3 regions of the Methylobacterium sp. J-059 genome follow, and region 1 is predicted to be linked to each of the others. Evidence: riboswitches for the same ligand, from Rfam matches in the RefSeq annotation. Region 1 holds a riboswitch; each other region holds the start of a gene.
What was found. A riboswitch is a leader RNA that binds a small molecule or an ion and turns the genes downstream of it on or off. The one in region 1 is predicted to bind cobalamin.
Positions count from the first base shown of each region.

Region 2: another riboswitch for cobalamin. It lies ahead of MKK55_RS04340 (TonB-dependent receptor); the one in region 1 lies ahead of MKK55_RS16075 (TonB-dependent receptor).
Region 3: another riboswitch for cobalamin. It lies ahead of MKK55_RS17830 (CbtB-domain containing protein); the one in region 1 lies ahead of MKK55_RS16075 (TonB-dependent receptor).

Region 1 covers NZ_JAKSYA010000117.1:33,242-40,511, forward strand. Annotated here, with positions in the region: gene aroB (3-dehydroquinate synthase) at 1-73, opposite strand, end outside; gene MKK55_RS16055 (shikimate kinase) at 81-686, opposite strand; gene MKK55_RS29225 (histidine kinase) at 1,025-1,177, shown strand; gene MKK55_RS16065 (site-specific tyrosine recombinase XerD) at 1,174-2,160, shown strand; gene MKK55_RS16070 (App1 family protein) at 2,222-3,457, shown strand; cobalamin riboswitch at 3,542-3,750, shown strand; gene MKK55_RS16075 (TonB-dependent receptor) at 4,044-6,257, shown strand; gene MKK55_RS16080 (PepSY domain-containing protein) at 6,259-7,270, shown strand, end outside.
Region 2 covers NZ_JAKSYA010000041.1:42,892-50,161, forward strand. Annotated here, with positions in the region: gene MKK55_RS04315 (TonB-dependent receptor family protein) at 1-838, opposite strand, end outside; gene MKK55_RS04320 (DUF2946 family protein) at 903-1,271, opposite strand; gene MKK55_RS04325 (SCO family protein) at 1,268-1,885, opposite strand; gene MKK55_RS04330 (copper chaperone PCu(A)C) at 1,875-2,387, opposite strand; gene MKK55_RS04335 (hypothetical protein) at 2,626-2,994, opposite strand; gene MKK55_RS04340 (TonB-dependent receptor) at 3,098-5,251, opposite strand; cobalamin riboswitch at 5,370-5,584, opposite strand; gene MKK55_RS04345 (DUF2778 domain-containing protein) at 5,653-6,807, opposite strand; gene MKK55_RS04350 (hypothetical protein) at 6,959-7,171, opposite strand; gene MKK55_RS04355 (hypothetical protein) at 7,170-7,270, shown strand, end outside.
Region 3 covers NZ_JAKSYA010000123.1:120,497-127,766, reverse strand. Annotated here, with positions in the region: gene cbiB (adenosylcobinamide-phosphate synthase CbiB) at 1-425, shown strand, start outside; gene MKK55_RS17850 (MFS transporter) at 359-1,738, opposite strand; gene MKK55_RS17845 (cobyric acid synthase) at 1,915-3,351, opposite strand; gene cobO (cob(I)yrinic acid a,c-diamide adenosyltransferase) at 3,386-3,988, opposite strand; gene cobU (bifunctional adenosylcobinamide kinase/adenosylcobinamide-phosphate guanylyltransferase) at 3,985-4,512, opposite strand; cobalamin riboswitch at 4,580-4,861, shown strand; gene MKK55_RS17830 (CbtB-domain containing protein) at 4,898-5,074, shown strand; gene MKK55_RS17825 (CbtA family protein) at 5,097-5,846, shown strand; gene MKK55_RS17820 (DUF1636 family protein) at 5,839-6,207, shown strand; gene cobW (cobalamin biosynthesis protein CobW) at 6,226-7,260, shown strand.

The DNA.
Region 1 (7,270 bases):
GGCCGCGCCCGATCAGGATGTCGTAGTCGCGGCCCTGGTCGAGGGGGACGTGGACGGCGAATGGCTCGGTCATGACAGCTTCACTGCGCGGCGACCGCGCGGCTCTCGTCCGGCGGGTTGAGGTAGGCGTCGAGGGCTTCGAGCACGTCCTGCACGACGCGGTCGTGGGCGACGTCGCGGGACAGCGCGGTCACGTCGGAGGCGGCATAGACCGGATGGCGCAGGTCCATCAGGTCGCGCATGGTCCGCTCGGGATCCTCGGTCTGGAGCAGCGGGCGGTTGCCGCGCTTGCGCACCCGCCGCATCAGCACGTCGAGCTCGGCCTTGAGCCAGACCGACACGCCCGATTCCGCGATCCGCGCGCGGGTCGACTCGCGCATGAACGCGCCGCCGCCGGTGGCCAGGACCAGAGGCCCCGCCCGCAGCAGGCGCGAGATCACGCGCTCCTCGCCGTCGCGAAAGCTCGGCTCGCCGTAGATCGCGAAGATGTCGGGGATGGTCAGGCCGGCGGCCGCCTCGATCTCGATGTCGGCGTCCTTGAAGATCAGGCCGAGCCGGCTCGCGAGGCGGCGGCCGACGGTGCTCTTGCCCGCTCCCATCAGGCCGACGAGCACGATCGAGCGCGAGCCGAGGGCCCGGCGCAGGCGCGCTTCGATCGGATCGCCCATCGGCTCGGGCGTGGTCATCGGGCGGGGCTCGGCATGGACGGCAAAGGGCGGGTCGGCGACGGGGCTGGAAGCGGGTGCGGCGGTGTCCCGGGTCTTATACCAAGTCTGCGGGGTTATCACCCATGCGGTCGGGCCCGCGGCCGCCGCCCCCTGAAATCTCGGAAAAGGCCCGGAGACGGCGTGGAGCCGGCCCGATGCGCCGGCCCATCGTCGCGGCGAGACGGGCGCAGGATGTGGCCTTCCGGGCCTTGCCAGCGCGGCGGCGGCATGGTGCAACCCGGGTCGCCGCGGCGCAAAACTTAAGTCCCCGCTGCGCCCTGCTCCATCGCGTCCGCGTGCCCCGAGGTTCGACCGCTGTGCCGACCCTATTCCGTTTCTTCGCCACCCTCGCGATCCTGGCCGGCCTCGTCTTCGCCGGCATGTTCGCGCTCGCGACCTTCGTGACGCCGACGCCGCGGGAAATGAGCGTGACCATCCCCGCCTCGAAGCTCCAGCCGGGCGGCCGGTGAGGGAGGAGCGTCCGCCCGAGGCCGAGCGGCGGACGCCGCCCGAGATCGCGGCCTACCTCGACATGCTGGCCGCCGAGCGCGGGGCGGCGAAGAACACCCTCGAAGCCTACCGGCGCGATCTCGACGACTACTTCGGTCACCTCGCCGACGAGGGCCTCGACCTCGCCGAGATCGAGGCGGCGGACCTCCGCGCCTACGTCGCCTCCCTCGAGCCGCGTGGCCTGAAGCCGGCCTCCGCCGCCCGGCGGCTCTCCTGCATCCGCGGCTTCCACAAGTTCCTCTACGCGGAAGGGCTGGCCGAATCCGATCCGAGCGCGCCGCTCACCGGCCCGCGCCGCGGCCGCGCGCTGCCGAAGGTGCTGTCGGTCGCCGAAGTCGACCGGCTGCTCGCGACGGCGCGCGCACAGATCGATGCGGCGGTCGAGGCCGAGGCGCCGGGCCAGGCGCGGCGGGCGCAGCGGATGCTGTGCCTGCTCGAGCTGCTCTACGCCACGGGCCTGCGCGTCTCCGAGCTGATCGCGCTTCCGCGCTCGGCCGCCTCGACCCGCGAGCGCTACCTCGTGGTGCGGGGAAAGGGCGGCCGCGAACGGCTCGTGCCGCTCACCGAGCTGGCGCGCGACGCGATGCGCCGGCACCTCGCCGCCTCGCCGAGCGACGCGCCGTGGCTGTTTCCCGCCGACAGCGAGAGCGGCCATCTCACCCGGCAGGCCTTCGCCCGCGACCTGAAGGCGGCGGCGGAGGCCGCGGGCCTGCGCGCCGACAAGGTCAGCCCGCACGTACTGCGCCACGCCTTCGCCAGCCACCTGCTGCACAACGGCGCCGACCTGCGGATCGTGCAGGAGCTGCTCGGCCACGCCGACATCTCGACGACGCAGATCTACACGCACGTCCTCGACGACCGCCTGAAGAGCATGGTCCGCGACCTGCATCCGCTGATGGACGAGCCCTCCGGCCCCGACGGCGCACCGGAGGTGCAGCCGTGAGGGCTCCGATCCGCCGCGTGCGGCGTTGACCGGCTCAGGCGACGGAAGCGGGCGATCGGCGATGGGAGTGCGTTTGCGGCGTTGGAGGAAGGGCGCGGTCCGGGCGCTGAAGCTCGTCGCCCGCCCGGTCCGCCGGGCGCAGGGGCGCGGCGGCATCGTCATCGAGCCCTATCGCGGCTACGGCTCCGCCGACGAGATCTTCCTGATCGGCCGCATCTTCCGCCAGTCCCATCCCGATACGGCACCGGGCGACGAGAGCCTGCGCGCGCAGCTGCGGGACATCGCCCGGCGGATCGCGCGGCGGGCGCTGAAGGACGCCGCCGTCACCGCCCGCTTCGGCGGCGCGCAGGCGCGGGTCGTGACCGACCGCGACGGCTACTTCCGCGTCCATCTCAGCCCGGAGGCGTTGCCCGCGGGCGACCATGGCTGGCACGACGTTGACCTCACGCTCGAGGCGGAGCCGCCGGTGCGGGCGCGGGGGCAGGTGTTCGTGCCGCCGGGCGCCACCGGCTGCGTCGTCGTCAGCGACATCGACGACACGGTGATGCGCACGGGCGTCGCCAACAAGGCCAAGATGCTGTGGCGGCTGTTCGTGGAGGATGCCGAGAACCGCGTCGCCTTTCCCGGCGTCGCCGCGCTCTACCGGGCCCTCTACGTCGGCCCAGACGGCATCGAGGCCAACCCGATGCTCTACGTCTCGCGCGCGCCGTGGGGCCTGTACGAGATGCTGTCGGAGTTCTTCACGATCCACGGCATCCCGGTGGGCCCGATCCTGTTCCTGCGCGAATGGGGCCTGTCGTGGAAGCACCCCCTCCCCCGCCGGGCGGAGGATCACAAGCGCGCCCTGATCGTCCACATGCTGTCGCTGTATCGCGACCTGCCCTTCGTGCTGATCGGCGACAGCGGGCAGCACGATCCGGAGGTCTACGGCCGGATCGTCGCCGACCATCCGGGCCGGGTGAAGGCGGTCTACATCCGCAACGTGTCGCGGGACGCCGACCGCATCCGCGAGATCGAGGCGCTGGCGCAGGTCGTCGCGGCCGCCGGGAGCCACCTCGTCATTGCCGCCGACAGCACCGCCATCGCCCGGCACGCAGCGGGCCTCGGCCTGATCGCACCGGGCGCGGTCGCCCTGGTGGCGGACGAGCACGCGGCCGGCGGCGAGCCGGCGGAGCTGACCGCGGAGACCGCCCTGCCGGGCGACCTCGGCTCCGTCCTCGGCGGCGCCGGAGGAACCTTGCCGCCGAGCGTCGTCGTCGAGGCGTCGGCGCAGGACGGATCGCATGTCTCGACCTAACGCCACCAAGCGTGCCGTCGCTGTCGCCGCCGGGTCACACTTCACAGAAGCGTGATTCCGGCCGTTGACTCTTCGGGACCGCGGAAGCCACTTGGCGGGGACGGTTCCCCTCGGGGATCAAAAGGGAACGCGGTGAGGACGAGGCTCCGAGGAGCCTTTCCGATGCCGCGGCTGCCCCCGCAACTGTAAGCGGCGAGCCTCCATCAACACGTCACTGGGTCACGGCGCCTGGGAAGACGATGAGGGGCAGCGACCCGCGAGCCAGGAGACCTGCCGTCAGTCGTGGTCACACGCGAAACGCGTCGGGCGGGGTGCCTCGACGGGTGTCGAGACGCATGGGCCCGCGCGGCGCATGCGGGGCGGCCTCGTTCGCGGTGACGTGCCACCACACGCGTCCGCACGTCCCTCCCATGCCCTTGCCTACCGCGAGACCCGCGCCGAACGACGCACAGGAAGCCGCCCGGCATCCGTGCGCCGGCGGCCGAGCCGCGTTCGGTCGATCGCCTAATTGTAACATTGTTACATTCGATGTAGGTCGAGGGTCGGGCAGGCCGTCGCGTCGCGCCGATAGAGCCGAATCCGATCCATGCTCGTTCTTCTGCAAACCGCTCGTTCCCTCGGGCGCGCGATGCGCTGCCCGCTCCTCGCCGGCACGGCGCTCGTCATCTTCGCTCCGCCGCGAGAGGCCGGCGCCCAGCCGATCGCCGGCGAATCGGCGAGCGTCGTGCTCGACACCCTCACGGTCGCGGGCGACGGCGTCGGCTTGAGCCGCGCCGCGCCCGTCGGCCTCAACCTGCGCACGCCCGACCGCGGCGCGAGCCGCCTCGGCCTCACGCCGCTGGAGACCCCCGGCAGCGTCGACGTCATCTCCGGCGAGACCGCGCGGCTGCGCGGCCAGGACACGATCGCGGACGCCGTGACGCAGAACGCCACCGGCATCACCACCATCGCCTCGCCGGGCAACGGCAACGGCGCCTTCACCAGCCGCGGATTCTCGGGGCCGAACTCGATCCAGCAGCTCTACGACGGCACGCGGCTGTTCGTCGGCGCCAACACGGTGACCTTCCCGTTCGACACCTGGAACGTCGAGCGCATCGAGGTGCTGCGCGGGCCGGCCTCCGTGCTCTACGGCGACGGGGCGATCGGCGGCGTCATCAACGTGGTGACGAAGAAGCCGACCTTCACGCCCATCAACGTGGTGCGGGCCGGCGTCGGATCGGACGGGATCGCGCGGCTCGCCCTCGATTCCGGCGGCCCGATCGGCGACGCGGTGGCCTATCGCCTCAACGTCAGCGGCAACCGCGCCGGCGGCTGGATCAGCCCGGACGGCGACTTCCGCAACCTCGCGGTCTCGGGCGCGATCCTGCTCCAGGCCACGCCCGACCTCGCCTTCACCCTGAGCCACGACCTCGGCTATCAGGAGCCGGCGCGCTACTGGGGCACGCCGCTGGTCCACGGGCGCATCCCGGATTTCATCCGGTTCAAGAACTACAACGTCCGCGACGCCAAGATCACCTGGGCGGACAACTGGACCCAGCTCAAGACGGAATGGACGCCCACCGCCGACATCACGGTGCGCAACACCGCCTACCGGCTGCAGAGCAGGCGCCACTGGCTCGACGTCGAGACCTACAGCTTCAACCGATCGACGCGATTGGTCGACCGGAGCGACTACACCGAAATCTACCACCAGCAGGAACAGCTGGGGAACCGGTTCGACGCCGCGTTCAAGGGCACGCTGTGCGGCTTCCGCAACGAGTTCCTGGCCGGCTTCGACGTGAACCACATCGACTTCCGGCACATCAACAACTTCTCGACCGTCGGATCGGGCCTCGTCATCAGCGTCCCGCTGACGGATTACGACCCGGGCTCGTTCCCGCTGAACGGCCGCGCCAGCCCGGCCTACGCGACAAGCACCGACCAAGCCTCGGTCTTCGCCGAGGACCGGCTGATCCTCACCGACCAGCTCTCGTTCCTGTCCGGCGTCCGGTTCGATGCCTCGACCCTGCAGCGCGAGAACCTGATGAGCAACGCGCAGTTCGAGAAGTCCTTCCAGGGCCTCGGCTACCGCTTCGGGCTGGTGTTCAACCCGACGCCGGACACCGCGCTCTATGCGCAGGTCGCCACCGCCACGGACCCGGTGAACAGCCTGATCACGCTGTCGCAATCGCTGGCCGGCTTCAAGCTCTCCACCGGCGAGCAGGTCGAGCTCGGCGCCAAGGGCGTGTTCTGGGACGGCCGAGGCGAGTGGACGCTCGCCGGCTACCGCATCGTCAAGGACAACCTGATCTCGGCGGTGCCGGGCCAGCCGAACGTCTCGACGCAGGTCGGCCGGCAATCCTCCTACGGGGTCGAGGCGGCGCTCTCGCTGCAGGTCACGCCGCTCTGGCGGGTCGACGCGAACCTCGCCCTGCTGCACGCACAGTACGATTCCTTCGACCTGGCCGTGAACGGCGCGACGATTTCGTACGCCGGCAACCGGCCGATCGACGTGCCCGAGCGGGTCGCCAACCTCTGGCTCAATTACGCCTTCGCGCCGACCTGGGAAGCACGGGTCGGGTTCCAGTACGTCGGCGAGGTGTTCAGCGATTTCGGCAACACCGCGCGACGCCCGGCCTACGGGCTGGTCAACCTCGGCCTCGACCATCAGGTCACGCCGGCCTCGCGCCTGTCCTTCCGCGTCTTCAACCTGTTCGACAAGGTCTACGCGATCAGCGGAAACGCGGTGGACGGGGTCGGCACAAACTGGCTCCTCGGGCGACCGCGCTCGTTCGAGGTCGCCTTCACGACGGCGTTCTGAGATGGCCTCCGCGGCGCGCACGCTCGCCAAGCTCGCTAAGCTCGGCAAGACGGGGAAGCGGTGGCTGCATCTCGGCCATCGCTGGCTCGGCATCGTCACGGGGCTGTTCTTCGCGACGTGGTTCGTGAGCGGCGTGGTGATGATGTACGTCGCCTACCCGTCGCTGACCGAGCCCGAGCGCCGGGCCGGGCTGCCCGCGATCGCCTGGGACGCGGTGCGGGTCTCGCCGGACGCGGCATTGGCCAACGAGCCTGGCTTTCCCCGGGCGCTGAGCCTGTCGATGCGGGGGGCCGAGCCAGTCTACCGGGTCGCGCGTTGGGACGGGTCCCGCCGCGCCGTCTCCGCGGTCGACGGCCGGGCGATCGGCCCCGCGTCACCGGACGAGGCCCTCGCCATCGCCGGCCACGATCCGCGCAGCCTGCGCCCGGCCTACCGCGACACGCTCGCCTACGATCTGTGGACGGTGCACCAGCGCTACGATGCGGTGCGCCCGCTCCACCGCATCGCGCTCGGCGATGCGGACGGCACCGAGCTCTACGTCTCGCAGCTGACCGGTGCCGTGGTGCTCGACACCACGGCGCACGAGCGATTCTGGAACTGGTTCGGCGCCGTCCCGCACTGGCTCTACGTCGCGCCGCTGCGGGCGCAGGCCGCGCTGTGGCGCAGGGTGATCGTGTGGGTCTCGGGGATCGCGATGGTCGGGGCCGTCACCGGGTTCGTGCTCGGGCTCCTGCGGATGCGGATCGCCCGACGCTATCGCTCCGGCGCGGTGACGCCCTATCGCGGCCTCGCGCGCTGGCATCATCTCGGCGGCCTGATCGGCGGGCTCGCGCTGTTGAGCTTCATCGTCAGCGGCTGGCTCTCGATGAACCCGAACCGCTGGTTCTCCTCCTCCAGCCCGTCGCAGGCGATGCTCGAACGCTACGCCGACGCACCCGGCGCCCGCACCGGGCTCGACCGCGCCGCGATCCGCCAGCGCGCCTGCACGGACGCGGCGGAGGTGCGGTTCACCT
Region 2 (7,270 bases), on a different contig from region 1:
CGGCGAGGTCCGCGTGCAGGTCGTTGTTGATCACCTTGAGGGTGAAGCGGTTGTCCGGCGTCGGGGTGTAGCTCGCCAGCAGGTCGATGGTCTGCGTGTCGTAGGACGAATGGTCCTGGTAGCCGTTGGCGCGCACGTCGCTGGAGAACAGGCTGATCTCGAACGGGCCGCTGACGCCGCCGACCGTGAAGGAGGTGCTGAGATAGCCGAAGCTGCCGGCATCGGTGCCGATCTCGTAGCCGTCGATCTCGCGACCGGTGCGGGTGCGGAAGGCCAGCGCGCCGCCCGTGGCGTAGTTGCCGAACAGGGCCGATTGCGGCCCGCGGAACACGTCGATGCGGGAATAGGCCCGCGGGTCGGCGAGGTCGAAGCGCGCGGCGCCGTCGGGCTGGGTCAGGACGAAGCCGTCCTCCAGCACCACCGTGTTCTTGATCACGCCGGTGGAGCGGGCGTTGTTGCCGCGGATCGAGATGATCACGTCGCGCCCGCCGTTGCCCTGGCGCACGGTGACGCCGGGGCTGTTGGCGAGCACCGCGCCGACGCTCGTCGCCGGCCGGTTCTCGATCGTGTCGCGCCGCCCGATCCCGGTCACGACCTGCCCGACCGGATGCTCGATGACGCTGGGCGCCGAGCCCTGCGGCGCGGCGACGCCGAAGGGAATGCCGGCCGCCGGTGCCGGCCCGTCGCGCTCGCCGACCACCGAGAGCTCGGAGAGCGTGACGCTCTCCTGTGCCTGTGCCTGTGCCTGTGCCTGCGCCTGCGCCTGCGCGACGGCGAGCGGGCTGGCGGACAGGAGGAGGAGGCCGGCGCGCAGCCGGAGCTTGGGCAGGAAGGGCATCGGGCGGGCTCGTCTGATCGGGAGGCAGGCGGGATCGGCCCGCCGGAAGAGGTTCGCGATTCGATCAGAGCAGGGTCGGCGGTGCCCTCGGCCGGCCGGCGATCCGGGGGCGATGCGGGGTGCGGGCGGGCGGCGGGGTCGGCCAGGCGACGGGCGACCAGCGCAGGACCCGCGCCGCCGGCTGCGGTGCGGCGACGACCGGCGCGGCGAGCCCCACGGCGCAGAGCGGGCAGGCGTGGCAGCCGGGAACGAGCGGAGCCGGCTCCCCCGCGGCGTCGGCTGCGCCGGCATGGCCGCAGATCGCCGACAGGCCGAGCGGCGCGGCGTCGGGCGCCATCCGCAGGGCGGCGAGCGGCACGATCGACTGCGCCCAGATCGCCAGCAGGATCAGCGCGGTGCCGAGGGCGCCGACGCGCTTCGCCCGACCCGTCACAGGACGGCCTGGATCTGCCGGAGGGCGAGCCCGTGCCCGGCCGCGAGATCGAGCGGGCCGACGAAGCCGCCGTTCCGGTCCATCAGGTAGACCATCAGCGTGTGCTCCAGGGTGTAGTCGCCCCCCGGCAGCGGGACCTTCTTGGAGAAGACGCGGTAGGACCGCGCCACCCGGTCGATCTCCTCGCGGGTCCCGGTCAGCCCCGTGATCGAATCGCTGAACGAGCCCATGTAGTCGCGCAGCACCGCGGTGTCGTCGCGCTCGGGATCGAGGGTGATGTAGTAGGCGCCGATGTCGCCGCCGGCCTTGTGCAGGTCGTCGATCAGGTTGGAGAGGTCGGCCAGCGTCGTCGGGCAGACGTTCGGGCAGCGGGTGAACCCGAAGAACACCAGGAAGGGCCGGCCGGCCAGCGTCGCCGAATCGAGGATCCCACCCTTGGACGATTGCAGCCGGAACGGGCCGCCGACCACCGACATCGCCGGCTTGGCGGGCCCGCGCGGCAGCATCGCCACGACGCCCCCGGCGATGCCGAGGATGCCGACGAGCACCGCCGCGAGGATGCCGTAGCCCGCCCGGCGCTGGGCCGGCGTGACGGGCGGCGGATCAATGGGCATGATCGTGGCCGCCGGCCGCCCCTTGCGCACCCTCGGGGGCCTTCGCGCCGATCGCCTCGACCGCGAACTCGACCGGGACGGTCCCCGCCTTCTCGAACCGCAGCGTGCCCTTGACGCGCTCGCCCTTCTTCAGGGGCGCCGTCAGGTCGACGAACATCATGTGGTAGCCGCCCGGCGCGAGCGTCACCGTGGCGCCGGGGGCGATGACCAGGCCGCCCGGGACCGGAGCCATCTTCATCACGGTGCCGTCCATCGTCATCGAATGGATCTCGACGTGGTCGGCCCCGGTCACCGTGGCGCCGAGCAGCGTGTCCGGCGCGGTGCCGGTGTTGGTGACGCTGAGGTAGCCGCCGCCGACCTTGGCGCCGTTCGGGGTCGCCCGCGTCCAGGGATGGGCGATCGCGAGCGCGCCGGCCTTGTACTCGTGGGCGCCGGCCGGGACCGCGAGCAGCGCGAGGGCGACGAGGGAGCCGGTCGCGCGGCGACGGAACAGCTTGGACATGGCAACTCTCCTGAAGGGGGCGGTGTCGGTCGCGGTCGCGGCCGCGGGCGGCCGGGCGGTTGGGGGACGGCGTCCCGGGCATGCCGGCTCGCGCGATCGCGAGGGGCCGAGCGACGGCGATGCGGCAGGCTGCATCGGTCGATGCGGGCCGAGGCCTTCCCGGAGCACGGCTTTCGGCGCGCAACCGTGAGGCAGGGCGCGACGCCGCGTTCCGGCTGGGCGGCGGCCGGGCGGTGGATCAGGCGGCGGGTGGGGCGCGTGCGCCGGCGCCGATGCCCGGCGGAGCGCGGGCGGCGGCGGCGAGGACGGGACGCCACGGAACGTCGACGGCCGGGGGAGCGGACCGGGCGACCGCGACGGCCGCCGGAACCGGCACGTCCGCCATCGGCATCGCCTGCGCGGCCGTGCAGCATGCCAGGTGGTCGCCGTGATGGGGCGCGTCGGCCGGGCCGTGCCCGTCCGCGCCGGATTCCTGCAGGCAGAGCGCGTGCGCCGGGTCGAGGGTGCGCACGCCCGTCATCCCGCCGAGGACGGCCTGCAGGGCGAGCGCGTAGAGCGCGGTCACGGCGATGACCGCGCGGCAGACCCGCCAATCTGGCCGCCACATGCGCATGCCCCACGCCTAGGGCGCCGGCCGCCGCCCCGTCAATGCGGCAGAACCGTGCGAGGCCGTTTTCGCCGGGCCTGCCGCTCGGATCGAGGGCCGCCGCTCAGAACCGCCCGGCCAGCGTCAGCCGCACGGCGGTGGGCTCGACCGGGTGGAAGTGCCGGTCGGCGACGCCGTCGGCCGGTTCGCCCGGCAGGCGCGAGATATAGTAGTAGGTGATCTGGTCCGACTTGGCGTTGGTCAGGTTCAGCACGTCGAGCGACAGGCTGAGGCCGTTGTCGAAATGGTAGCCGACGCGGCCGTTGAGCAGCGCCGTCGGCTTCGAGCGCACGGAATTGTCCTCGATCAGCGGGCGCGGGCCGAAGTAGCGCAGCCGCATCGCGCCGAACCAGCCGAGGGCCTCGCCGAAGGTGAACCCGGCCGACGCGATCGTGGTCGGCGCCTCGGGGATGCGGTTGCCGACCGGGTCGACGTCGGAGAAGCGGGCATTGGTGACGGTGAGGTCCCCCTCCAGCCTCAGCCACGGCGTCACCGCGTAGCGGTTGGTCCACTCGATGCCGAAGCGGCGGCTCGGCCGGCTCGGCTCCGTCGTGCCGGTGTCGCCCTGGAACAGGTTCTCCGACGCGAAATCGAGGCGGAACAAGGCCAATGCGGTCTCCAGCCCGGCGATCGAGCGGTTGCGGATGCCGACCTCGTAGCCGGTCGAGGGCACGAGGAAGGGCGAGCGCGCGATGTTGAAGAGGGGGCTCGCCGGGTCGACCGTCGCGGTCACGCCGCGCACGTCGTTCGAGTGGAAGCCGCCGCCGTAGTTCACGTAGAGCTCGGTGTCGAACCACGGCCCCAGCACCAGCCCGAGCTTCGGGTTGACGATGCCGTCCCGTGCCTTGCCGGAATTGGCCGCCGTGTCGGAGACCACGTCGCCGTAGTAGCCGTCGGCCCGGAAGCCGACGCTGGTGCGCAGCCAGTCGGTCCAGCGCACGCGGTTGTCGACGTAGAACGCCCCGCTCGCCTCCAGCACCCGGTCGTCGAGGACGCCCGTGCGGAACTGGCGGTTCGCGGTGTTGAACAGCCCGACGCGGATCGCGTCGGTGCGGGTCTGCACCCCGATCTCGTTCTCCATCGGATGCCCGAACAGGTCGCCCTGGAAGACGTGGCTCACCTCGCCGCCGCCGAGGATGCGCTGGTCGAGCTGGTGGAACTGGTCTCCGTTGACCGGATCGTTGAGGAAGTAGGTGAAGTCGTTGAACAGGTTGAGCTGCGAGCGGATGACGTAGGCCGAGGCCCGCGTGACGCCGGTGTCGTCGGTCATGCTCCAGCGGCCCGAGAGCGAGAACCGGCTGCTGTCGCCGCCGTCGGTCGGGTTCAGGGTGCCGAAGCGGCCGATGATCCCCTCCGACACCGCGCGCGACGCGATCTGGTTGGTCGCGGTCCAGCGGCTGGCATAGGCCATGCCGGTGACCGAGAACCCGTCGAGCGCCGTGCCCTGGCTGTAGCGCACCACGCCGTTCACCTTGCGCAGTGCATCCGGCACGTCCCACGGGCCGTCGTAGACCTGCGCCTCGCCCGCCACGAGCAGGTTGCCCTGGCCGAGGGGAGCCGAGGCGATGGTCAGCGCCCGCGCGTAGCCGAAGCTGCCGAACGAGGTCAGCGCGACGTTCTTGGCGACGGTGTCGAGGTAGTCGATCCGTACCGAGCCGGCCGAGGCGAAGTCGCCGTCGCGGACGAAGTACGGCCCCTTGTGGAACGCCACCGCGCCGACGAGCTCGGGGATCAGGAAGTTGATGTCGGCGTAGCCCTGGCCGTGCGCGTGCGTGCGCATGTTCACCGGCATCCCGTCGACCTCGATCGCGATGTCGGTGCCGTGGTCGAGGTTGAAGCCGCGCAGGAAGAACTGGTTGGCCTTGCCCTCCCCCGAATGCTGGGTGACGATCAGGCCGGGCACGGATTCGAGCACCTCGCCCGGCCGCGTGATCGGGCGGCTGTTGATCTCGGCGCCGGAAACGATGCCGGCGCTCGCCGCATCCACCGTCCGAAGCGCCCCGCCGGCGCCGATGGTGCCGCCGACGTAGCCGGCGCTCGCCGCAGCCCCGGCGGCGGGCCTGGGATCGTCGGCCGTCACGGAGATCTCGGCGAGGTTCGCCTCGGCCTCCCCGGCGGCGGGGCGCGCCAGCGCGGCCGGGCCCGAGAGGGCGGCGGCGCAGGCGAGAGCGAGCAGGGTTGGCGTTCGGAAGACGGGCGGGGACTGGGACGCGGACACGGGACCTCGGGCGACGCGGACGTGGCACGTCACCGCGAACGAGGCCGATCCACCGCTCCGTCCGTCGGACGGCCGGGGGCTTCGACACCCGCCGGAACACCCCGCCCGACGCGCTTCGCGTGTGACCACGACTGACGGCAGGTCTCCTGGCTCGCGGGTCATCGCCCGCCACCGTCTTCCCGGATGCGGCGCATCCAGTGACGTCCAGTGGTGGAAGGCTCGCCGCTTACAGTTGCGGGGGCAGCCGCGGCTTCGGGCAAGGCCCCGTCGGGCCCTCCCCTCACCGCGTTCCCTTTTGATCCTCGATGAGGAACCGTCGCGTGCAGGTTGCGTCGGGCGCCGCCGGCCCGTCAATCCGGCTTTCGGACGCCGTCGCCGGGTGTGGCCGATCGGTGACGCCGTCAGCGGCTCGCGGCGAAGCGGGCCGGGCCGTCGCCGCGGCCGGTCACCACGACGAGGCGGCGGATCTCACCGCGCAGGAACGCCTGCAGGAAGCGGTCGTAGTTGCGGAAGGACACGCAGCCGTTCGAGGCGCCGCTCGGCCCGAGCATGTAGGTGTGGGCCAGCAGCCCGTCGCGGCCGTGGATCGCGGCGGCGCCGCCCACCGGGTTGAGGCGGATCGCCCGCACGCCGTGGAACAAAGCCTCGCGCTCGGTGAGGTCGTAGGTGCCCGGCGGGGTCGAGCCGCGCATGCGCAGGTGCACGAAGTCGGGATGGTCCATGCTGGCGCCGAGGCCGGAATGGGCTTCCAGCACCTCGCCGTTCGGCAGGCGGACGGTGCGGGCGGTGATGTCGTAGATCGCCGTGCCGGCGCCCGCGTCGGGGCTGGGGAACAGGCGGCCGCGCGACCGCTCCAGCCCGGGGCTCTCGAGGGCGGCGTAGGCCAAAGCCGGGCCCGGGTCCTTCCGCGCGGCGAACAGCTCCTCGAAGAACGACGGCGTCTCGGCGGTGGGCGCCGGCACCGCCTCGGGCACCCGGCGCGGGGCGCGGCGCAGGGCGAGGCGCTGCGGCACGGGGGCGGCGATCAGGTCCGCCGGGCGGGCGACCGGCAGCGGCACGATCTGGGCCTGCCGCACGACCTCGGTGTCCCGCAGGACCTGGGTAACCCGCAGGACCTGCGTGTCCCGTAAGACCCGGCTTGCCCGCAGGGCCCGCACCTGCTCCACGACCTGGGCCTGCCGGCCGGTCTCCGCCGGGGGCGCGGCCTCGGTCGAGCGCGGCTCGGCGGCCGCGAGCGTCGCGATGGGCGGGGCGAAACGCGGCTCGGGCGGGGTGAGCGCGGCGCCGAGGGGCGCGCCCTGACGGTCCGCGCCGGCCTCCGGGCCCAGCATCGGCCGGGGATCGAACAGGGCGGCGAGGGCGGTAGACCCGGTGCTGCGGGCCTGGAGGCTCGCCACCTGCGGCACCGGCTCGGTCCCGCCGCCCGGCGGCACGCCCTCGAGGGTGACGAGGCAGAGCAGGGCGGCGAGCGTGTTGCGAAGGATCGGGTGGCGGCGTGCCCGCCGGCGGCGGGCGGGACGCGTGAGGCCGCAGGAGGAGCGCGGGTGATGAGGCATGCGGACTCGACTCGAAGGCGACCCGGTGCCCGCAGCCGCGCAGCGTCCGGCCCTCGCCCGCGACGGATCGGCGGGCGGCGGGCCGGCCGATGGGGTCGGCCGTGCGGGGATCGAGAGAACTGCGACTGATCCGTATTGGGCGCGCGTTTGGTTAATCCGCCCCTAAGCCGCCGGCCGACGCGTACGGATCGCGCGCGAAAACCCGCGAGACCCGTGCGCCGGGCGCGGCGATGATCGGCAGCGTCTCGCTCGACCCGCTCGACCCGCGCGGCGCGGGGATAAGACGGGGCATGCGCATGCACGCGAACGTGTTGCCGCTTCGTTCTTGCCGAGCCGGCCCCGAATCGGCGATACCGTCGCGCATGCGGATGCCCGTCCTCGCTGTCCTCCTGTCCCTGAACGCCCTGCCCTGCGCGGCTGCGCAGGCGCCGCGGGCGGCCGACCCGGCGGCGCTGGAGCAGGC
Region 3 (7,270 bases), on a different contig from region 1:
ACACCGCCGACAGCATGATCGGCCACCGCACCCCGCGCCACGAGGCCTTCGGCTGGGCTTCGGCCCGGCTCGACGACCTCGTGAACCTGCCCGCCTCGCGGCTCACCGCCCTGCTGATCGTCGCCGCCGCCGCGATCCATCACGGCGCCTCGCCGGGCGGCGCCTGGCGCGCGATCCGGCGCGACGCCGGCCGCCACCGCTCGCCGAATGCCGGCTGGCCCGAGGCCGCGATGGCCGGCGCGCTCGGCCTTCGGCTCGCCGGCCCGCGGGTCTATGCCGGCGTCGCGGTCGAGGATGCCTGGATGGGCGACGGCCGCGCGGCGGCGGCGGCCGACGACATCGAGCGGGCCCTGCGCCTCTATCGAACCGCCTGCGTGCTGCTGTGGGGGCTCGCCGCCGGCGCGACCGGGCTCGCCATGCCCTGATCGGCGGCGCGGCGGCCGGCATCGCGCCGCAGGGCGCCGAGCACGACGAAGACGAGGCACGAGCCGACCACGAGGCAGGCCGAGAGAAAGATCATCGGCACGAGGTCGCTGCCGCTGCGGTCGCGGATGATCGGCACGGCGTTCTGGGCGATGAAGCCGCCGAGATTGCCCACCGAGTTGATCGCCGCGATTCCGGCCGCGGCCGACGCACCCTTGAGGATGGTCGGCGGCAGCGACCAGAACACCGGCTGGGCCGAGAAGATGCCGGCCGCCGCCACGCACAGGCAGGCGAACTTCGGGATCGAGCCCGGCACCACCACGCTCAGCGCCAGCGCCGACGCGGCGACGAGCCCCGGGCCGACCACGTGCCAGGTCTGCTCGCCCGTGCGCGCGGAATGCCGCGGCACCCACCACAGCGCCAGCCCGGTGACGACCCACGGGATGATGTTGATGAAGCCGTTGACGGTGTTGGTGACGCCGAAGCTGCGCACCACCGTCGGCAGCCAGTAGCTCAGGCCGTAGGCGGCCAGCGGAAACGCGACGTAGACGCTGGCGAGCATCCACACGCGCCGGTCGAGGAGCGCAGCGAACGGGTTGCCGTGCTCGACCTTGCCGCCGGTCTCGCGCTCCTCCCGCAGCGTCCGGCCGAGCCAGTCGCGGCCGGCGCGATCGAGCCAGGGCGCCTTCTCCGGCCCGTCCGGCAGGACCACCAGCACGATCACGGCCAGCAGCAGCGCCGGCACGCCGGTGCTGACGAACACCCACTGCCAGCCCTTGAGCCCGAGCGCGCCGTCGAGGTCGAGCAGCGCGCCGCCGATCGCCGCGCCGACGGCGTTGGCCACCGCGCTCGCGATCATGAACCAGCCGATCATCGCCGCGCGGTGCTTCTGCGGGAACCACAGGGTCAGCACGAACAGCACGCCGGGGAAGAACCCGGCCTCGGCGACGCCGAGAAGGAAGCGCAGCCCGTAAAACATCGCCGTGTTCCGGGTGAAGCCGAGCAGCACCGTGATCAGGCCCCAGGTCGCCATGATCCGGGCGAACCACAGGCGCGCGCCGACGCGTTCCAGGATGACGTTGGCCGGGACCTCGCACAGGAAATAGCCGAGGAAGAACAGCGACGCCCCGAGCCCGAAGACGCTCTCGCTCAGCCCGAGGTCGCCGACCATCTGCAACTTGGCATAGGAGATGTTCTGCCGGTCGATGTAGGCGATCAGGTACATCACCCCGAGCAGGGGCATCAGCCGCCAGGTCACCGTCGCGATCGTGCGTCGGGCGAGCGCGTCGTCGGCCGCGGTCTCGGTGGGCGTCATCGGGCGTTCCTCGCGTCCCGGCGGTCGATCGCGACCGGCCGCGCTTTCGCACGAGACTAGGCTCCGCGGCGGCGCGTGCCTATCGGCCCGCAGCGATCCCCGAGCGCCCGCGATGCCTGCTCGCGGACAGGACCCGCCCGGGTGTCATGCCCGATGCGCCTCATCCCCGGTGCGCCTCATCGCGCCAGGGCCAGCAGCCGGTCGCAGTCGACATGCTGCTCGAGATGCGCCGCCAGGGCATCGAGCACCCGCTCGATGCCGGCCTCGTAGGAGGCGCCGTCGGATCGTGCGCCGAGGCGGGCGAGCCATGCGGCACGCTGGCGGTCGTCGGCGAACAGGCCGTGGACGTAGGTGCCGGACACCAGGCCGTCGGCGGAGACCGCACCGTCGGCGCGCCCGTCGGCGAGGCGCAGCAGCGGCCGTTCCGCGTCGGCGCCGGTGGTGTCGCCGACATGCATCTCGTAGCCGGTGAACGGCATGCCGTCGGGCAGGCTGGTGCCGGAGACGGCTTCGAGCCGCTTCAACGGCGTCATCACCGTGTCGACGGCGAGCAGCCCGAGGCCGGGCACGGTCCGCGCCTCGCCCTCGATGCCGTCCGGATCGGACAGCGTCCGCCCGAGCATCTGGTATCCGCCGCACAGGCCGAGCACCCGGCCGCCGCGGCGTAGATGCGCATGCAGGTCCACGTCCCAGCCCTGCGCCCGGACGAATTCGAGATCGTCGATCGTCGTCTTCGAGCCCGGCAGCAGCACCAGGGCGGCATCGCCCGGGATCGCCTCGCCCGGGCGGACCAGCACCACCTCCACCGCGGGCTCGGTCCGCAGCGGATCGAGGTCGTCGAAGTTGGCGATCCGCGGAAACACCGGCACCGCGATGCGCGTCGCCGCCGGGCCGGCGGACCCGACGAGGCCGAGCACGTCCTCGGCCGGCAGGCGCGCCGCCTCGGGAAAGTGCGGGATCAGGCCGAGGCTGGCCCAGCCGGTGTGGCGCGCGATCAGGTCCATGCCGTCGGAGAACAGGCTCGGGTCGCCGCGGAAGCGGTTGACCAGGAAGCCGACGATCATCGCGGCGTCGTCGGGATCGATCACCGCCTTGGTGCCGACGAGGCTGGCGATGACCCCACCGCGGTCGATGTCGCCGAGCAGCACCACCGGCGTATCCGTCGCGCGGGCGAACCCCATGTTGGCGATGTCGCCGGCGCGCAGGTTAACCTCGGATGCCGAGCCCGCACCCTCGACGAGAATCAGGTCGGCCTGCGTCCTCAGGCGGTCGAAGCTGTCGAGCACCGCCTCCAGCAGGCGCGGTTTCCACGCCTGGTAGTCGCGCGCCTTCACCGTCGCGACCATGCGGCCCTGCACCACCACCTGGGCGCCGACCTCGGTCTGGGGCTTGAGCAGCACCGGGTTCATGTGGATCGACGGCGCGACGCCGGCCGCCCGCGCCTGCAGCGCCTGCGCCCGCCCGATCTCGCCGCCATCCGCGGTGACGGCGGCGTTGTTCGACATGTTCTGCGGCTTGAACGGGCGCACCCGAAGCCCGCGTCGGGTGAAGGCGCGCGCGAGCCCGGCGACGATCAGCGACTTGCCGACGTCCGAGCCGGTGCCCTGGATCATTAGGCTTCGGGTCACGGCTGAAGGGACCATTCCATCAAAACTCGATCCCCTCCTGCGCCTTCACGCCAGCCGCGAAGTGGTGCTTCACGCTGCCCATCTCGGTGACGAGGTCGGCGGCCTCGATCAGCGCCGGCTTGGCGTTGCGGCCGGTGACGACGACGTGCAGGTCCGGGCGACGGCTTTTCAGGGTGGCCACCACCGCGTCGAGATCGAGGTAGTCGTAGCGCAGCGCGATGTTGAGCTCGTCGAGGATCAGGAGACGGAGGCTCGGGTCGGCCATCAGGTCGGTCGCCCGGTTCCAGGCGTTGAGGCAGGCGGCGATGTCGCGGGCCTTGTCCTGCGTCTCCCAGGTGAAGCCTTCGCCCATCGCGTGCCACGCGACCCGGTCGCCGAACGTCCTCAGCGCATGCGCCTCGCCGGTGTCCCACGCGCCCTTGATGAACTGCACCACGCCGACCCGGTGTCCGCGCCCCAGCATGCGCAGCGCCAGGCCCAGCGCCGCCGTGGTCTTGCCCTTGCCGGGTCCGGTGTTGACGATGAGCAGGCCCTTCTCGATCGTCTTGGCCGCGACCTCGGCGTCCTGCACCGCCTTGCGCTTCTCCATCTTCTCGCGATGGCGTTCGGCGTCGTCGGTCATGGCGTTCCCTGCGGTTTGATGACGAGCGGCAGCCCGGCGACCGTCAGGACGACGCGGTCGCACTCGGCCGCGAGGCTCTGGTGGAGGCGTCCGGCCGCATCGCGGAAGCGGCGGGCGAGCGCATTGTCGGGCACGATCCCGAGGCCGACCTCGTTCGACACGAGGACGAGCGGCCCGCGCGCTTCCCGGCAGGCACTGCGGAGCGCCGCCGTCTCGGCGTCGAGGTCGGCATCGGAGAGCAGCAGGTTCGTCAGCCACAAGGTCAGGCAATCGACCAGCACCGGCCCCGGCGCCTCCGCGATCGCGGCGGCCAGGGCGGTCGGCACGTCCCGAGTGATCCAGTCGCCGGAGCGCCGCGCCCTGTGGAGGGCGATGCGCGCGCGCATCTCGTCGTCCCAGGCCCGTGCCGTGGCGAGGTAGAGCCACGGGCCCGGCACCGCCTCGATCAACCTCTCGGCGTAGGCGCTCTTGCCCGAGCGCGCACCGCCGAGCACGAGGGTCGTCCGAGGCGCGGCCTGCTGCATGGCTGGAACCCATGCCCCAACCCCTGTGCGCCCGTCAAAGCCTCCGTTGTGCGGGGAGACCGGACAGGCTATGGCTGGACGCGACGGTGCCCCGGAGACGGGGTGAAAAGGGAATGCGGTGAGGGGAAACCCGATGCCGCGGCTGCCCCCGCAACTGTAAGCGGCCAGGGTCCCCACGGCGATCCGAGCTTCGTTGAACCGACCTGTCCGAGATGGGACTGCGTTGCGGATCGAAGCCCGGAACGCCGTGGGAGCCCTCAGCTCCTGCCTTCGGCCACCGATGTTTCGGGAAGGCGGCAGGCGCTGCGATCCGCGAGCCAGGAGACCTGCCGTCCCCCGCGCTTTCTCGAACGCCGCCGGCGGGGCGGCCGGAGATGTTGTCGACATGACCACCCAGACCCTCACCCAGACCGGCACCCGCGCGAACGAGGGCTTCGTCGCCATCGTCGCCGCCGCCATGCTCGGCCTCGGGCTCGTGTTCCTCGCCGGCTTCTCGCCGGCCTCGGCGCTGCACAACGCGGCGCACGACTTCCGGCACACGCAGAACTTCCCCTGCCATTGACCGCCTGAACCCAGGCGTTCCCATGCTCATCCGGCTCCTGTCGGCGGCGCTCGCCGCCGGCTTCCTCGCGGCCGTCCTCGTGACGGGGCTCGAGCTCGCGCTCACCTCGCCGCTGATCATCGCCGCCGAGCACTACGAGACCCAGGCCGCTCCCGGCGCCGCCGCCTCGGCGGCCCCGCTGGCCGGGCGCCTGCCGATCGTGCTCGCCCATGCCGGGCACGACCACGACACCAAGGCCGAGCCGGAATGGCAGCCGGCCGCCGGCCTGCCGCGCATGCTGTTCACCGGGCTCGCGACCCTCGTCGGCGGGATCGGCTACGCCCTGCTCCTCGGCGCGGTGATGCTGGCCACCGGCCGCGAGCCGTCGCCCGAGCGCGGGCTCGCCTTCGCGGTCGCCGGCTTCCTCGCCGTGGCGCTCGCGCCGGCTCTGGGCCTGCCGCCCGAGCTGCCCGGCAGCGAGGCGGCCCCGCTGGCCGCCCGCCAGGTCTGGTGGGTGATGACGGCGTCGGCCACCGCGATGGGGATCTATCTCATCGCGATCCGCCGGGTGCCGATCACCATCCTCGGCGGAATCGTGCTCATCGTCGCGCCGCATCTGGCCGGTGCGCCGGAGGTGGCGGCGACGCCGTCCGAGCTTCCCGCCGGCCTCGCCGCGCAGTTCGCCGCGCGCTCGCTCGCCATCGCCTTCGTGTTCTGGGCGGTGATCGGCTTGGCCTTCGGGCGCGCCTGGCAGACCTTCGGCCCGAAGGCCGCGGCAGGCGCCCGTGGCTGACACGATCCTTTACGTCTGCACCACCTGCCGGATGGAGAGCGATGCGCCGGACGGCCCGCGCGCGGGCGCCCGCCTCTTCGACGCGTTGCGTGCGCTTCCCGCCCCCGACGGCGTGACGATCGAAGCGGTCGAGTGCCTGTCGGTCTGCAAGCGGCCCTGCACCGTCGCCGTGGCGGCGGAGGATCGCTGGACCTACGTCTACGGCGACCTCGACCCGGCGGATTCCGCACGCATCATCCTCGACGGCGTCGGCCTCTACGCCGGCACGCCCGACGGGATCGTGCCGTGGAAGCAGAGGCCGCAGGAATTCCGCAAGGGCGTCGTCGCCCGCATCCCCCCGTTTCCGCCGCGCGCGGCCTGAGCCATCGGCGAGATCCCCATGAGCATCGTCCAGAAGATCCCCTGCACCATCGTCACCGGCTTCCTCGGGGCGGGCAAGACGACGCTGGTGCGCCACGTGGTCGAGAATGCCGGCGGGCGCCGGCTCGCGATCCTCGTCAACGAGTTCGGCGACATCGGCTTCGACAAGTCGTTCCTCGCCGCCTGCGGCATCGAGGGCTGCACCGAGGATTCGATCGTCGAGCTTCCCAACGGCTGCATCTGCTGCACCGTCGCGGACGACTTCGTGCCGGCGATGACGGCTCTTCTCGATCGCCCGAACCCGCCCGAGCACATCCTGATCGAGACGTCCGGCCTCGCCCTGCCCAAGCCCCTGGTCCAGGCGTTCCAGTGGCCGGCGATCCGCTCGCGGGTGACCGTCGACGGCGTCGTCGCGGTCGTGGACGGGCCGGCGGTCGCCTCGGGCGCCTTCGCCGAGGACCCCGAGGCTCTGGCCAACCAGCGCGCCGCCGATACGGCGGTGGACCACGACAACCCGCTCGAGGAGGTGTTCGAGGACCAGCTCCTCTGCGCCGACCTCGTCGTGCTCAACAAGGCGGATCTTCTCGACGCCGCCGGCCTCGCGCAGGTGCGGGCCGAGGTGGAGCGCCAGCTTCCCCGCGCGGTGAAGGTGGTCGAGACCGCCTACGGCAAGATCGACCCGCGGGTGCTGCTCGGCCTCCAGGCCGCCGCCGAGGACGACCTCGACGCGCGCCCCTCGCATCACGGCGCGGGCGAGGATCACGACCACGACGACTTCGAGACCGTGGCGCTCCCGGTCCGCACGGCGATCACCGCCGCCGACCTCGCCGCCCGCGTCGAGAAGGCGGCCGAGACCGAGGGCGTCCTGCGGATCAAGGGCTTCTGCGCCGTCGAGGGCAAGCCGATGCGCCTCGTGGTGCAGGGCGTCGGCCGCCGCATCACCCATCATTTCGACCGTCCCTGGACGGCGGCCGAGCCCCGCGACGGCACGCTGGTGGTGATCGGCCTGAAGGGCTTCGACCAGGGCGCGGTCGCCGAAGCGCTCGCCGGCTAGGGGTTGTCCG